Regions from separate parts of the Gilliamella sp. wkB7 genome, predicted to be linked through region 1. Evidence: riboswitches for the same ligand, from Rfam matches in the RefSeq annotation. Region 1 holds a riboswitch; the other holds the start of a gene.

Region 1 (8,265 bases):
CGTTAAAATGATAGAACAAAAGCCTGAAGAAACTTTAATCGGCCGTAAAAATTGGGGTAAACAGTTTGAGCTTACATGGCTGGTAAGTCCGCCTCTCGAAGATGTGCCATTTTATGTCAATTGTAGTTATGATGGAAGTTTTATCCAATTGATAAAAAAAATTGATCGTTCGGTAAATATTTGCAAAGGTTTTTATTCTGAGGATAAATACGGCAAAGTAGAAAATAATATTGTTTCAATTAATTGTACCAATAATGAAACAAACGAAACAAATAATTAGGTCGAAACTTTATTATCAAACTAGGATAATTAATAATCGAATTTATTAAAAGGGCAATTATAACGATCCAATATTTTTATGTAATTGTCGTAATTATTTTAATATTAATTGTTTTTCCTATTTATTAATAGCAAAGACAGTTTTTAAAGGAAAATAGAATATGAAAGGAAAAAGATTATACAGCGCTATAATAACCATCGTTTGTTTGGCGAGTGTTTTTACTGTAAATGCATATCAGATTGATTGTCCAAAAGAGATGACCATCAAAGTAAAAGTTGAAGAAATGCCAGATGGATGGGAAATTTCGGAAGATGGAACTTACACTTCATCTTTTTTTAATTTGGGACTTTTTTATGATAAACCCGCTAACAAAGCTTCACAGGTACCTGCAAAAGGCACAATTGATGGTCAACAACAAAAATTAGTATGGGAAGTGAATCATGTCAAAGATACCGCTCCTTATTATGTTGTTTGTCAATATACGAGCGGAGTTGCAATCACCAAAAAGATTGATCTTTCAATGAAGAGTTGCTGGGCGCTCTATTCAGAAGATAAAGATACAAAACAAGGATCGCTCTACTGTAGTGTGAGCGAAGCAAAGAATCTGCATTAGTTTATTTGATGTACAAATCTTTCAATACAAGAATCATGATTGCATGGAAAGAGAGAGCAAAACCTTTTGAATCATACCCCCGTATCTTTAAAGATTACTTCTTAAAGATAGCGTATTTGTGATTCATGTTAGATGTAATCGTGATTTTAACTCCTATGTTTTTGATGGTTATTGGTCTTTGAGTAATAAAAAAGCAATTCCATTGATTAATTGAAATTGGGATTGAGATAATTTTAGATATTTATGTCCTGTTGGTGTGCCGTTATGTTTAAAAATCATATTAACTCTTTTTTCTACACACCAGTTTCAGTATTTATTAAAAAATTTAATCTACCACCACTGATAAAAATGGTGCGTTGGACCAATTCCTTGACCAATATTTAAATCATCTGCATGAGTAATTGCACCTTGCAAATAGTCTTTCGCTTGATGTATGGCATCTTCTAAACCATATTTAGGCAAAAGAGCCGCAATAGCTGCCGATAATGTGCAACCTGTGCCATGAGTATTTTTAGTTTCAATTCGTGGTGAGACCATTCTAATCGTTTGCATTGGGGTTATTAAATAATCCGGGCTCTCTGGACTGGGTAAATGCCCACCTTTCATTAAAACTGCTTTACAACCTAATTTCAATAACTCATGACCTTGCTGTTGCATTTGATCTTCGTTTTTTGCTTCTTCACAATCGAGTAACGCTGCTGCTTCGGGAAGATTGGGTGTTATTACCGTTGATAAAGGTATTAATAGTTCACGAATAGCACTAACTGCGTCAGATTTTAACAGCGTATGTCCCCCTTTAGCGATCATCACCGTATCAAGCACAATGTTAGCAATAGGGTTATTGTTCAGCAGATGATAAACAGTCGTTACGATCTCTTTGTCCATTAGCATTCCCATTTTCACGCTATCAATTTTTATATCGTGATATAGAGTATTAAATTGTTTAGCCACAAATGTAGGATCAATTGCCAATACGCTATCAACGCCTTGAGTACTTTGTGCGGTAAGGGCGGTGATTACTGACATTCCATAGGCTCCGAGAGATGAAAAGGTTTTTAAATCTGCTTGGATACCTGCACCACCACTTGGATCAGAACCGGCAATGGTTAAAGCAACGGTTGTCATAATATTACCCCTTATTATTTTTAGCTTGTTGGATTTTTTCAAGTAGCGATAGTGTGGCTTGTTGTATATCTTTTTGACCACAAATTGCCGAAACGACAGCGATGCCTTCAATACCACTTTGCAATATTGGGGTAGCATTATTGGCATTAATACCACCTATTGCCACAGCAGGGCGCTGTTTTAGCTTAACTAATTGAGTTAATTGTGGCATGCCCATTGCTGGTGCGGCATCTTGTTTAGTGGTGGTAGGATAAATTGGACCAATCCCAATATAATCGACAAGTTGCCATGGGACTTCATTGAGTTGTTGTCGATTAGCGACCGAAAATCCTAGCCATTTGTCATTGCCAATTAATTTACGTGTGACATCAACAGGTAAATCGCTTTGCCCAATATGGACACCATCGGCATCAATTGCTAGGGCTATATCAACATGATCGTTAATAAATAAAGGAACACGGGTATCGCTTAACACTTCTTTTAATGCTAATGCTGCGTAATACCAATTTTTACCAGAAAATTCATGTTCTGATCTTAATTGAACGGCGGTTACCCCATTAGCAATAGCGATTTTTGTTGTCTCTACCATGCCAGTAATACCACCACATAAGATTGGATCTAGGACTAAATAGAGACTTAAGTCGAGAAGTTTATTCATCTGATTTCCTTATACTTGTGATGGGTTAAATAGTGAAAGCTGATCGATCAGCGATACCGCATAAGTGCCTAACCCTTGTTGTTTGTTGGCAAGCTCTCCAGCTTTTTTCATCATAAAACAGGCTGAGGCTGTAGCAAGTAAGGTATTAGATGAGCCAGCAATAAAAGCTGCAACCATGGCTGATAGCGAGCAACCAGTACCAGTAATTTTAGTTAATGCTATATCCCCGCCTTTGATGCAGTAAGTCTGTTCACCATTAGTGATATAATCAATATCCCCAGTAATACTAATGATGGTTTGGTGTTTTTGGGCAAGTTGTTTAGCTGCATTTAAGGCTGATTCAGTAGAATCTTGACCGTCAGGACCTTTGGCAGATGAGTTATCGCCATTTAAGGCTAATATTTCTGAAGCATTACCACGAATAACGGTAGGTTTATAACCAATTAATTGATGAACTATATCGGTACGATAAGCAAGTGCTGGTCCGACTGCGACCGGATCGAGTACCCATGGTATATGATTTTTTTGAGCACTGGCAGCCGCTAATAACATGCTTTCTGCACTATTGCTATCAAGGGTTCCAACATTGATTAATAAACTATTGGCAATTTGCACAAATGAGGCAACTTCTTGCTGAGCAATGACCATGGCTGGTGATGCGCCAATTGCTAATAATACATTCGCTGTAAAATTTTGAACCACATCATTGGTAATACAGTGTACTAATGGATGTTGTTGTTTTACATGATCGATAAAAGGTCTTGCTTGGGTTATTTGCAGGGTTTGAGTGGCAGACATATTCTTTCCTTACAACAATTTATAAAGTTAGCTTAGGGAAGAGTGTGCCAATTGAGGACTTTCAAGGCTTAGACTTCCCTACGCTGGTATAATCCAGATCAGGTTCAACGGGTAAAATCTCAGTTTTTTGTGGGTAACAAAAAACACCCCGAGTCAAAAGAGCTTTTATTATGGACTGACTAATAATTTAACACAAGTTATTGTAATAATTTTTCTATATCAGTTATGTCACGTCGGTCAGGTAAGAAGATGATGAGATGATCGTTACTTTCGATGGTTAAGTCTGTATTAACGATAATCACATCTTCACCACGCACTACCGCACCAATGGTAGCACCAGAAGGTAATTTTAAACCGTTGATATTTTTACCCACTAGTTTGGAACTCTCTTTATCTCCATGTGCAATCACCTCGACAATTTCAGATTCGCCCTGTCTTAAAGAGACCACTTTAACAACCGCCGATTGTCTTACATGGCTTAATAGCTCTGAAATAGTGGCATGTTGTGGTGAAATAGCAATATCTATAACGCTATCATTAATCAGTTCAAGGTAGGCTTGCTTTTGGATTAAAACAATCACTTTTTTAGCGCCCATTCTTTTAGCTAACATGGATGACATAATGTTAGATTCATCGTCACTCGTTACAGCAATAAACAGATCCGTTAGTTCAACTTGTTCTTGTGATAGCAATTCTTGATCTGACGATTCACCATGTAAAACCGTGGTATTAACCAGCTGTTCGGCAATTAATTCGGCACGTTCAGCATTACGTTCAATTAATTTAACTTGATAGTCATTCTCTAAACGTTTAGCTAAAGCAATCGCGATGCCGCCACCACCACTAATTATGATGCGTTTATAAGGTTTTTCTAGCCGCTGTAATTCACTTGTTACTGCTTTGATATTGCTAGGTGGGGTGATGAAATAAACCATATCACCCGCTTCAATGAGTGTGGAGCCTAATGGGCGAATAAAGCGATTTTTTCGATATATTGCAACCACTCTGGCTTCAACATGGGGTAAATGTTCTTTCAGTTCAGACAATTCGCTTCCGACTAAGGCTCCACCATAGTAAGCCGTCACTGCAACCAAACATACACGGTTATCGTAAAAAGAGGCAAACTGTAACGAGCCTGGATATTGTACTAACTGGCTTACGTGATTGGTGATCAGATTTTCTGGAGCAATAATATGGTCGATATTAATGCAATCTTTATTGAAAAATGGATATTTTTCGTCGTTATATTCTGGTGCACGAATACGTGCGACTTTTTGCGGAATATTGAACATAACGTGACCTATTTGACAGGCCATCATATTCACTTCGTCCGAATTAGTGACGGCAACCAGCATATCAGCCGATTCAGCACCCGCACTTTCTAATACTTGTGGATAAGATGATTTGCCACAAATGACCTGTAAATCAAAACGCTCTTGTAAAGATTGCAATTTATCATGATCTTCATCGACCACCGTTACATCGTTTTGTTTTTCGGTAACAAGGTATTCAGCTAAAGCACTGCCTGTTTGTCCAGCACCAAGAATAATAATCTTCATAACTAACCCATATATTTAGATGGCTTTAATCGTTATTCACTAACTTCGTTGATTAAAGCCAATCTATACTATTTTTTTGTGATAGTTAGCGATTTTAAGTTATAACTATCAGTTTGTGGTTTAGCAGTTAATGGTTTATTTTTTTAAAAACAGTTTATTAAAATTGTTTATACAAAACCAATTGCGTCATAAACCTTTTTCAAGGTTGGTTCGGCTTTTGAACGTGCTTTTTCTGCACCTTCTTGCATGATTGAATGTAAGTAACTTTCATCATCACGATATTGGTGATATTTAGTTTGCAACGCTGTTAACATATCAATCACTTGAGTTGACACTTCAGTTTTAAGGTGTCCGTACATTTTGCCTTCAAACTCTTTTTCAAGTTCAGCAATAGGTTTACCTGTAATACCTGTTAAGATATCAAGTAAGTTAGATACACCAGCTTTATTTTTTAAATCGTAACGTACGACTGGTGGTTCATCAGAATCGGTCATTGCTCGTTTGATTTTCTTCTCAACGTCTTTAGGATTTTCAAGTAATCCAATCACATTATTGCGGTTTTCATCTGATTTAGACATTTTTTTGGTTGGATCTTGTAATGACATGACCCGTGCACCAACTTTAGCAATAAAAGGCTCTGGCACAGTAAAGATATCGCCATAAAGCGCATTAAAACGCATAGCAATATCACGCGATAATTCAAGGTGTTGCTTTTGATCGTCACCAACAGGTACTAAATTGGCTTGGTATAATAAAATATCGGCAGCCATCAAAACTGGATAATCAAATAGACCCGCATTGATATTTTCGGCATGGCGAGCTGATTTGTCCTTAAACTGTGTCATTCGACTGAGTTCACCAAAATAGGTGTAACAGTTTAATGCCCAACCTAGTTCAGCATGAGCGGGTACATGGGATTGTACAAAAATAGTGCTTTGCTTTGGATCGATGCCACATGCTAAATATAAAGCTAATGTATCAAGGGTTGCTTTGCGCAATTTTTGTGGGTCTTGACGTACAGTAATTGCGTGCTGATTGACGATACAATAAACGCAATCATATTCGTTTTGCAACGCTACCCAGTTTTTTAAAGCCCCTAAATAGTTGCCAAGTGTTAGTTCGCCTGATGGCTGAGCGCCACTAAATACAATCGGTTTACTCATAATTTATTCCTAATCTAGTTATTCTTTATCTTTGCTTATTATTTCTTAGCTTCAGCTTTAGGCTGAGGTAATAAGGTTAATATATCTTTAAAATCATCAAATAAAAAATCGGGATTGCTCGTTGCAATCGAGATGCCATAGTTATACCCATAAGTTAGTGCAACCGTCGGGCATTTGGCATTTTGCGCGGCAGTAATATCGTTTTTAGAATCGCCTACAAACAATAATTGATCGCTAAATAAACCAAAGGTTGCCATGACTTGGTATAACGGAGCTGGATGGGGTTTTAATTTAATAACATCACCACCACCAAGCACTAGGGAAAAGTACTCATTTATGCCAAGCGATGATAATAGGGCAGGCAAAAATTGAGCGGGCTTATTGGTGACTAGTGCTAGTGGATATTGATTCTCATGCAGCGTTTTTAAGGTTTCTTTGACATGCGGAAACAGCTTAGTTTCAGCGTCCATCACTTTGTCATAATGTTGATTAAATAGGGCCTTAGCTTGGGAAAGCTGTTCAGTTGATGGAACAACATTGATCGCTTTAAAAATGCGTTCTAACATCACATCAATGCCATTTCCAACAAAGTTTTTTACTTGTTCGTTTGTTATTGTGGGTAGTTTTAAATCTGCAAGCATGTTTTGTGCAGCAAGTGCAAGTCCTGGCACACTATCAACGAGTGTACCATCTAAATCAAAGGCGATTGCTTGAATATCTTGTAATTTATGCATGTGTTACTCCTGCTAACTGTTGGCGCATAGCGTCAATTACTGCTTTGTAATCTGGTTCACCAAAAATAGCTGAGCCCGCGACAAACATATCGGCACCCGCTTTGGCAATTTCGGCAATGTTGTCAACTTTTACGCCACCATCGACTTCTAAACGAATATCTCGTCCTGACTCAATAATGCGTTTTCTGGTTTGTTGTAATTTTTTTAAAGTGGATGGAATGAAAGACTGTCCACCAAAACCAGGGTTAACGCTCATTAATAAAATAATGTCAATTTTATCAATAATATAATCTAAGTAATCTAAAGGGGTAGCTGGATTAAGCACAATACCAGCACTGCAACCATGATCTTTGATTAATTGTATTGAGCGATCCAAATGGATGGTCGCCTCGGGATGAATAGAAATATTAGTAGCACCCGCTTTAGCGAAAGAGGTAATTAATTCTTCAACCGGTGAAACCATTAAATGCACATCAATGGGTGCAGTGATCCCATAGTCACGTAACGCTTTGCAAAACATTGAACCCATAGTTAGATTGGGTACAAAATGATTATCCATTACATCAAAATGGATAACATCAGCACCAGCATCAAGTACTTTTTGAGTATCTTCACCAAGACGAGCAAAATCAGCGGATAGTATGGATGGTGCTATAATAAATTCTTTCATAACCTACCTCTAAATAATCAACTTTACATATGAGTCTACTCATGACTTTTTATATAAAGCTAAAATTTCATCAATCTTTTTTCTACTTCCACCAGCACAACTGATTGAACGACGCATTTCTGCTCGATAAAGATGACTCGCTTTATTATATAGCGTCATGGTGTAATCAGTATAATGGTTAGACACCAGTACGGGTATATTTTTTTTGTATGCCACTGTTTCCGCTAATTTTGACAAATTTTCGTGCTCTTCAAAGCCAAAAATATTGGAATAATAAGACGTAAATCCCCCTGATTTATTAGGTGGAATATAAGGTGGATCACAATATATCACCGAATTTTGTTCTGCCTTTTGCATCACTTCGTGATAGGGCGCACAAATAAACTCAGCTTTTTGAGCTTTTTCAGCAAAAAAGTAGAGTTCTTTTTCAGGAAAATAGACTGTTTTATATCGACCAAAAGGTACATTAAATTTTCCGTTAGTATTATAACGACATAAACCGTTATAACCATGTCGATTAAAATAGACAAAGAGTAACGATCTTAAATACTGATCGTTGCTACCATTAAAAACATCTCGGAGTTGGTAAAATGCCTCAAATTGATTATTTTGCTCATTAAATAATGGTCTAAGATCATTAATAAATTGATCAGGGTTTGTTTTTA
Region 2 (8,265 bases), 430 kb from region 1:
ACAGTAATGCCCTCAAAATACCGTCCCCAGATATTAGGTTGGTTTGGCGACCTAGATAAAGGCCCTTATGGCCTATCATTGCATGGTCGTCGATTAATTTATGCTAATGATAACTATTGTGCATTTATTCGTCAGCGACGAAATGATCAGATTTTTTATACATATCTTTATTTTATTTGTATTATTGGAATGAATATTCTAATTGTTGGTATGGTTATGTTTATTTTTGGATTTGATCACGAACTAACACTAATTGGAATAATTGGTTTTATTACTTGTAGTTTTGGTTTATATCTAATTATTCCTGAATTCTACCAGAATGCATTTTCACGCCACTGTAGTCCAATTATATTTAATCGTAAGACGGGTAAAGTGTATGTTAACGAAAATTACTTTTTCAACTTTAAAGTATTACGACACCCAAAAGTATTTTTACAACCGAAAAAACGCCGCATACAAGAGTATGATTGGAATGATATGCATGGTGTAATTATCCATAATTTTTCACGCAATGCTTTAACCTCAACGGTGTTAATGGTGTGTCAACCTGGTACACATCAGGTTATTGACCATGTTATGTTAGATCCAGCTCAACCCGGAGCAGGTAGTTTGCATGTTTGGTGTTGGATTAATAGTTTTATGGTGTACTATAAATCAGCCGATATAGATGATGGCGAATACAAGACAGATGAAGAAGTAAAATTTAAAACAGATATAATAGAGGGTGAAGGGTGGCCAGAATGGATGGTGGAAGCCTTTAATGCCGCGTCACTTGAAGAGTTAGCTGCAATTAAACAAAAATATAATATTAAATAATAACAAAAAAATTAAAGTGATAGTAAAGGAATAAGGATAAGGAATAAAACAATAATGCCCTCAAAATACCGCCCCCAGATCGTTGGTTGGTTTGGTGATCTAGATAAAGGTGCTTATAGCGTACCTCTGCATGACCGTCGTTTAATTTATGCCAATGATAACTATTGTGCGTTTATTCGCCAGGATCACAATGACCAAATTTTTTATACATGTCTCTATTTTGTTGCAATTATTCTAGGAATTATACTACTTGTAGGTTTTCCTTTCTGTATTTTTGGATTTAATGATTCTGATATCGGTGACAAACTAACAATAGTTGGTACAATTGGTTTTATTACTTGCTGTTTTGCATTATATCTAGCAATTCCTGAATTCTACCAGAATGCATTTTCCCGTCTTGGTAATCCCATTATTTTTAATCGCAAGACAGGTAAAGTGTATGTTAACGAAAATTACTTTTTCAACTTTAAAGTATTACGACACCCAAAAGTATTTTTACAACCGAAAAAGCGCCGCATACAAGAGTATGATTGGAATGATATGCATGGTGTAATTATCCATAATTTTTCACGTAATGCCTTAACCTCAACAGTGTTAATGGTATGTCAACCTGGTACAAATCAGGTTATTGACCATGTTATGTTAGATCCTATACGAGCAGCAACAGGTAGAATGTTTGTCTGGGGTTGGATTAACAGTTTTATGGTGAATTATGAATCAGCCGATATAAATGATGGCGAATACAAGACAGATGAAGAGGCAAAATTCAAAGAGGATATGATAGAGGGTGAGGGTTGGCCAGAATGGATGGTGGACGCCTTTAATGCCACATCACTTGAAGAGTTATCTACAATTAAGCAAAAATATAATATCAAGCCATAATAATGAACTTAAATAGAACGCAAAGGAATAAGGATAAGGAATAAAACAGTAATGCCATCAAAATACCGTCCCCAAATTTTAGGTTGGTTTGGCGACCTGGATAAAGGTCCTCATAGCCTACCACTGCATGATGATCGCTTAATTTATGCCAATGATAACTATTGTGCATTTATTCGTCAGGAACATAATGATCAGATTTTTTATACTTGTCTCTATTTTATTGCCATTATTTTGTTGAATGTAACTATCATAGGATGTGTTTGGCTAGCGGTTCTCCATGATAATTCTAAAATCGAGTTTGTTGATCTGGTTGTTATAGCCTGTTTTATTACTAGCCTTTTTGCTTTAAATTATGCAATTCCTGAATTCTATCAAAATGCATTTTCCCGTCTTGGTAGTCCCATAATATTTAATCGTAAAACGGGTAAAGTGTATGTTAATGAAAGTTACTTTTTTAACTTTAAAATATTACGGCACCCAAAAGTATTTTTACAACCGAAAAAGCGCCGCATACAAGAGTATGATTGGAATGATATGCATGGTGTAATTATCCATAATTTTTCACGTAATGCTTTAACCTCAACGATGTTAATGGTGTGTCAACCCGGTACACATCAGGTTATTGACCATGTTATGTTAGATCCTGCACGAGCAGCAACAGGTAGAATGTTTGTCTGGGGTTGGATCAATAGTTTTATGGTTTATTATAAATCAGCCAATATAGATGATGGCGAATACAAGACGGATGAAGAAGCAAAATTTAAAACAGATATGATAGAGGGTGAGGGTTGGCCAGAATGGATGGTGGAAGCCTTTAATGCTACATCACTTGAAGAATTAGCTGCAATTAAGCAAAAATATAATATCAAACCATAATAACGAACTTAAATAGAACGTAAAGGAATAAAACAGTAATGCCCTCAAAATACCGTCCCCAGATCTTTGGTTGGTTTGGCGATCTGGATAAAGGCCCTCATAGCCTACCATTGCATGATGATCGCTTAATTTATGCCAATGATAACTATTGTGCCTTTATTCGTCAGGAACATAGTGATCAAATTTTTTATACATGTCTATATTTTGTTGCGATTATTTTGTTGAGTATATTAATTGTAGGTATGGTTATATTTATTTTTGGATTTGATCATGAACTGGCACTGATTGGAATAATTGGTTTTATTACTTGTGGTTTTGGTTTATATCTAATTATTCCTGAATTCTACCAGAATGCATTTTCACGCCACTGTAGTCCAATTATATTTAATCGTAAGACGGGTAAAGTGTATGTTAATGAAAGTTACTTTTTCAACTTTAAAGTATTACGGCACCCAAAAGTATTTTTACAACCGAAAAAACGCCGTATACAAGAGTATGATTGGAATGATATGCATGGCGTAATTATCCATAATTTTTCTCGTAATGCTTTAACCTCAACGGTGTTAATGGTATGTCAACCCGGTACACATCAGGTTATTGACCATGTTATGTTAGATCCGGCTCAACCCGGAGCAGGTAGTTTGCATGTTTGGTGTTGGATTAACAGTTTTATGGTTTATTATAAATCAGCCGATATAGATGACGGCGAATACAAAACAGATGAAGAGGCAAAATTCAAAGAGGATATGATAGAGGGTGAAGGTTGGCCAGAATGGATGGTGGAAGCCTTTAATGCCACATCACTTGAAGAGTTATCTACAATTAAGCAAAAATATAATATCAAGCCATAATAACGAACTTAAACAGAACGCAAAGGAATAAGGAATAAAACATTAATGCCATCAAAATACCGCCCCCAAATTTTAGGTTGGTTTGGCGACCTAGATAAAGGCCCTTATAGCCTATCATTGCATGATAGTCGGTTAATTTATGCGAATAATAACTATTGTGCCTTTATTCGTCAGGAACATAATGATCAGATTTTTTATACTTGTCTCTATTTTATTGCCATTATTTTGTTGATTGGAACTATCATAGGATGTCTTTGGCTAGCGGTTCTACATGATAATTCTAAAATAGAGTTTGTTGATCTGGTTGTTATAGCCTGTTTTTTTACTAGCCTTTTTGCTTTAAATTATGCAATTCCTGAATTCTATCAAAATGCATTTTCACGCCTTGGAAGTCCCATTATATTTAATCGTAAAACGGGTAAAGTGTATGTTAATGAAAGTTATTTTTTTAACTTTAAATTTTTTCGGCATCCAAAAGTATTTTTACAACCGAAAAAACGCCGAATACAAGAGTATGATTGGAATGATATGCATGGTGTAATTATCCATAATTTTTCACGGAATGCTTTAATTTCAACGGTATTAATTGTGTGTCAACCCGGTACACATCAGGTTATTGACCATGTTATGTTAGATCCGGCTCAACCAGGAGCAGGTAGTTTTCATGTTTGGTGTTGGATTAACAGTTTTATGGTGAATTATGAATCAGCCAATATAGATGATGGTGAATACAAAACAGATGAAGAAGGAAAATTTAAAACAGATATAATAGAGGGTGAAGGTTGGCCAGAATGGATGGTGGAAGCCTTTAATGCTACATCACTTGAAGAGTTAGCTGCAATTAAACAAAAATATAATATCAAGCCATAATAACGAACTTAAGTAGAACGTAAAGGAATAAAACAGTAATGCCCTCAAAATACCGCCCCCAGATCTTTGGTTGGTTTGGAGACCTAGATAAAGGTCCTTATGGCCTATCATTGCATTGTCGTCGATTAATTTATGCTAATGATAACTATTGTGCATTTATTCGTCAGCGACGAAATGATCAGATTTTTTATACATATCTTTATTTTATTTGTATTATTGGGATGAATATTCTAATTGTTGGTATGGTTATGTTTATTTTTGGATTTGATCACGAACTAACACTAATTGGAATAATTGGTTTTATTACTTGTAGTTTTGGTTTATATCTAATTATTCCTGAATTCTACCAGAATGCATTTTCACGCCACTGTAGTCCAATTATATTTAATCGTAAGACGGGTAAAGTGTATGTTAATGAAAGTTACTTTTTTAACTTTAAAGTATTACGGCACCCAAAAGTATTTTTACAACCGAAAAAACGCCGCATACAAGAGTATGATTGGAATGATATGCATGGCGTAATTATCCATAATTTTTCACGCAATGCTTTAACCTCAACGGTGTTAATGGTATGTCAACCCAGTACACATCAGGTTATTGACCATGTTATGTTAGATCCGGCTCAACCCGGAGCAGGTAGTTTGCATGTTTGGTGTTGGATTAACAGTTTTATGGTGAATTATGAATCAGCCGATATAGATGATGGCGAATACAAGACAGATGAAGAGGTAAAATTCAAAGAGGATATGATAGAGGGTGAGGGTTGGCCAGAATGGATGGTGGAAGCCTTTAATGCTACATCACTTGAAGAGTTAGCTGCAATTAAACAAAAATATAATATCAAGCCATAATAACGAACTTAAATAACTTGAATGGATAATGATGATTGAATATAAGAACAGTAATAAAAAGTCTTTTTATTCACATGAATTCTATTAGACATTTAATAATAAAATAGACGAAACGGTATAGACTCCTGAATATTTTTTACAAAAATCGCTATTTTTATTTTAAGCATAACCGTTTTTATACCTAAATGAGGAGCTACTGGTTACTAATGTTTGATATGATTTAAATTTAACTAAAAATAATGGATTTTCTGATGATTTTTTACCAGAAAATGATACCTTAAAAATAACTTACCACTTTCTTTATTTACAATTTTCCAACTAACTACTAAACTAATATCGTTCTCAACGGGGTGCCTTATGGGCTGAGAGTGTTAGATTTACTAATGCAACTCGTCGAACCTGAACTGGGTCATGCCAGCGGAGGGATTTGAGTTATCGTGTCTGCTCAAACCTTTTGTCTTTTATTCGCTTTTTTGGAGGCAAAATGTTTTGTAATAAATTCTTACTGTCATTTTTATTTTCTGTATTCTTTGTAGCAACTTCTGCCAATGCTAAAATTCATGAAAAACCTATTTTAACTGTTTATAGTTATAGCTCTTTTATTTCCGAGTGGGGACCAGGTGAAGCAATTAAACAGGGCTTTGAAGCGCAGTGTGATTGCCAACTTGATATTGTAACGCTAGGCGATGGTGTGTCGATTTTAAATCGTCTTCGCCTTGAGGGTAATAAAACCAATGCTGATGTTATTTTAGGTTTAGACAATAATCTTTTAGGACAAGCTAAACAGGCTAATATCATGGCACCTCATCAAATAGCCAAACCTAACAATCTTAATACTGATTGGTGGGATGAAGATTTTATGCCGTATGATTTCGGTTATTTTGCTTTTATCTACAATAAAGAAAAAATAAAGAATCCTCCTCACTCATTGCATGAGTTAGTTGACAATAAAGCCAATTGGAAGATTATTTATCAAGATCCTAGAACCAGTACTCCCGGATTAGGATTGCTATTTTGGGTAAAAAATATTTATGGTAAGGATGCGGTATCTGCATGGCAAAAAATTGCTAAAAATACTGTTACAGTTACTAAAGGGTGGAGTGAGGCATACGGTATGTTCTTAAAAGGTGAAGCTGATTTGGTACTGAGTTATAGCACATCGCCAGTTGCACATATAATTAATGATCAAGATTATCGTTATAATGCCGCTATTTTTGATGAGGGGCATTATCGTCAAGTTGAAATAGCAGGTATCACCAAATATAGTCAACAACCACAATTAGCACGTCGCTTTTTACAATATCTATTAACACCCGAGGTACAACGGCAATTTGCTGAAAAAAATGTTATGTATCCTATTATAAATACGCCATTACCCCCTGCGTTTGATCAGATTAATAAAGTTAGTAAAGCGCTCGAATTTGATGCAGAGAAAGTGGTTGATAATCAAAAAGCTTGGATACGAGAATGGCAATCAGCCATTAGTCAGTAATAAAATAGATTGTTAATTTTATTATAAAAAGCAATGTTAAATTTTAAAACGTTACTGCCAGGTATCAGCGCTGCTAGTTTGATAATAGCAGTTTTAGGCACTGCATTGTTTGCACTTTGCCATACAGCCATAAAGTCCGATAATTTAACGGTTTATATTGATAATTATTTATTGCACATTATTTGGATCACTTTCATGCAAGCGATATTATCGACGTTTTTGTCGGTATTTTTGGCCGTTGCTATGGCTAAAGCGTTATCCATTATCGATTTTTTGGGAAAAAGCTTTCTGATACGGATTATGCCCGTTACCTTTATATTACCAACATTAGTTGTTGTAACCGGGCTATTATCTGTTTATGGTCAACAAGGTTTATTTGCTACGTGTTTTACTTATTTAGGTTTATCTTTTCCAAATTCAATTTATGGACTGGTTGGGATTTTATTGGCTCATGTTTTTTTGAATTTTCCTTATGCGAGTGGTCTATTTTATCAAACATTAACGAGTGTTCCTGTTGAGCAAAAGCAAATGGCTGCTCAGCTTAATTTTTCTCATTTTACTTATTTTAAATTAGTAGAATGGCCATTATTGCGTCGGCAGCTTTTACCCATGTCAGGACTGATTTTTATGCTTTGCTTTACCAGCTTTGCTATAGTGTTGGCATTAGGAGGTGGGCCGAAGTATACCACTATTGAAGTTGCTATTTACCAATCGATTCGCGATTTTGATTTGATGCAAGCTGTTATGTTAGCAATCATACAACTTATTTGTTGTATGAGTTTTGTTTGGATACTGCGAAAAACAAATCATTATCGCGATCTTAGTGCACAGTATATTCGCTACCAATATCGTTTACCCAACACTGTGACTATAGGTTTAGTTAGTGCTGTTATTGTGATTTTGGGAGCAATGTATATATTTTTGCCAATGATTACATTATTGATTGAAGGTATTGGTTATTTTCAATGGTCGCAGTTAAATTGGGCTTTTCAGCAAGCTGTTATCTATTCGTTAATAATTGCCCTTAGTTCAGCTTTGGTGGCTATGTTACTTGCTTTATTAATACTTTGGACCAATAGCCGTCTATTGATTGGCAATCAGCAACAGTGGAGCAATCGTTTAATGTTAGTGGGGTCATTGATATTAACCATTCCAAGCATGGTACTTGCATCAGGATTGTTTATTTTGTTATTTCAGTATGCTGATAATACCGTGTTTGTCTGTGGTTTAATGATGCTTTGCAATGGTCTAATGGCCTTACCTTTTATCTTAAAAAATCTTGAAATGCCAATGTTTGATGTTACATCACGGTATTGGCAATTATGTCAATCTTTAAACATTGCAGGTATTAGGCATTTTTATCTAATTGAATATAAATCATTAAAAAAACTTCTTACGTTGAGCTTGGCCTTTTCGGCATTATTGTCAATGGGTGATTTTGGTATTATTGCGTTGTTTGGTGGGCAAGCCGTTACCACATTACCTTATTATTTGTATCAACAAATAGCGCATTATCATTATCAAGAGAGCGCCGTGACGGCTGCATTTTTGTTAATCTTATCTTTTAGTTTATTAATTGTGATGGATTATGATCGAACTTAATCAAATTAATTATCAATATGATGAT

Evidence for each region. Region 1 has a riboswitch for thiamine pyrophosphate ahead of thiM (hydroxyethylthiazole kinase). Riboswitches for the same ligand answer to the same signal wherever they lie in the genome.
Region 2: linked by a shared signal. The riboswitch ahead of thiB (thiamine ABC transporter substrate binding subunit) and the one ahead of thiM (hydroxyethylthiazole kinase) in region 1 are both predicted to bind thiamine pyrophosphate.

The regions. Positions count from the first base shown of each region.
Region 1 is NZ_CM004509.1:2,335,396-2,343,660, forward strand. It holds gene A9G17_RS10305 (STY0301 family protein) at 1-280, shown strand, start outside; gene A9G17_RS10310 (STY0301 family protein) at 441-893, shown strand; gene thiD (bifunctional hydroxymethylpyrimidine kinase/phosphomethylpyrimidine kinase) at 1,224-2,018, opposite strand; gene thiE (thiamine phosphate synthase) at 2,023-2,676, opposite strand; gene thiM (hydroxyethylthiazole kinase) at 2,686-3,474, opposite strand; TPP riboswitch at 3,533-3,635, opposite strand; gene trkA (Trk system potassium transporter TrkA) at 3,672-5,033, opposite strand; gene trpS (tryptophan--tRNA ligase) at 5,201-6,196, opposite strand; gene A9G17_RS10340 (phosphoglycolate phosphatase) at 6,235-6,930, opposite strand; gene rpe (ribulose-phosphate 3-epimerase) at 6,923-7,600, opposite strand; gene A9G17_RS10350 (Dam family site-specific DNA-(adenine-N6)-methyltransferase) at 7,640-8,265, opposite strand, start outside.
Region 2 is NZ_CM004509.1:2,761,893-2,770,157, forward strand. It holds gene A9G17_RS12175 (DUF6708 domain-containing protein) at 7-816, shown strand; gene A9G17_RS12180 (DUF6708 domain-containing protein) at 871-1,698, shown strand; gene A9G17_RS12185 (DUF6708 domain-containing protein) at 1,750-2,574, shown strand; gene A9G17_RS12190 (DUF6708 domain-containing protein) at 2,613-3,425, shown strand; gene A9G17_RS12195 (DUF6708 domain-containing protein) at 3,471-4,295, shown strand; gene A9G17_RS12200 (DUF6708 domain-containing protein) at 4,334-5,146, shown strand; TPP riboswitch at 5,483-5,590, shown strand; gene thiB (thiamine ABC transporter substrate binding subunit) at 5,631-6,638, shown strand; gene thiP (thiamine/thiamine pyrophosphate ABC transporter permease) at 6,672-8,240, shown strand; gene thiQ (thiamine ABC transporter ATP-binding protein ThiQ) at 8,227-8,265, shown strand, end outside.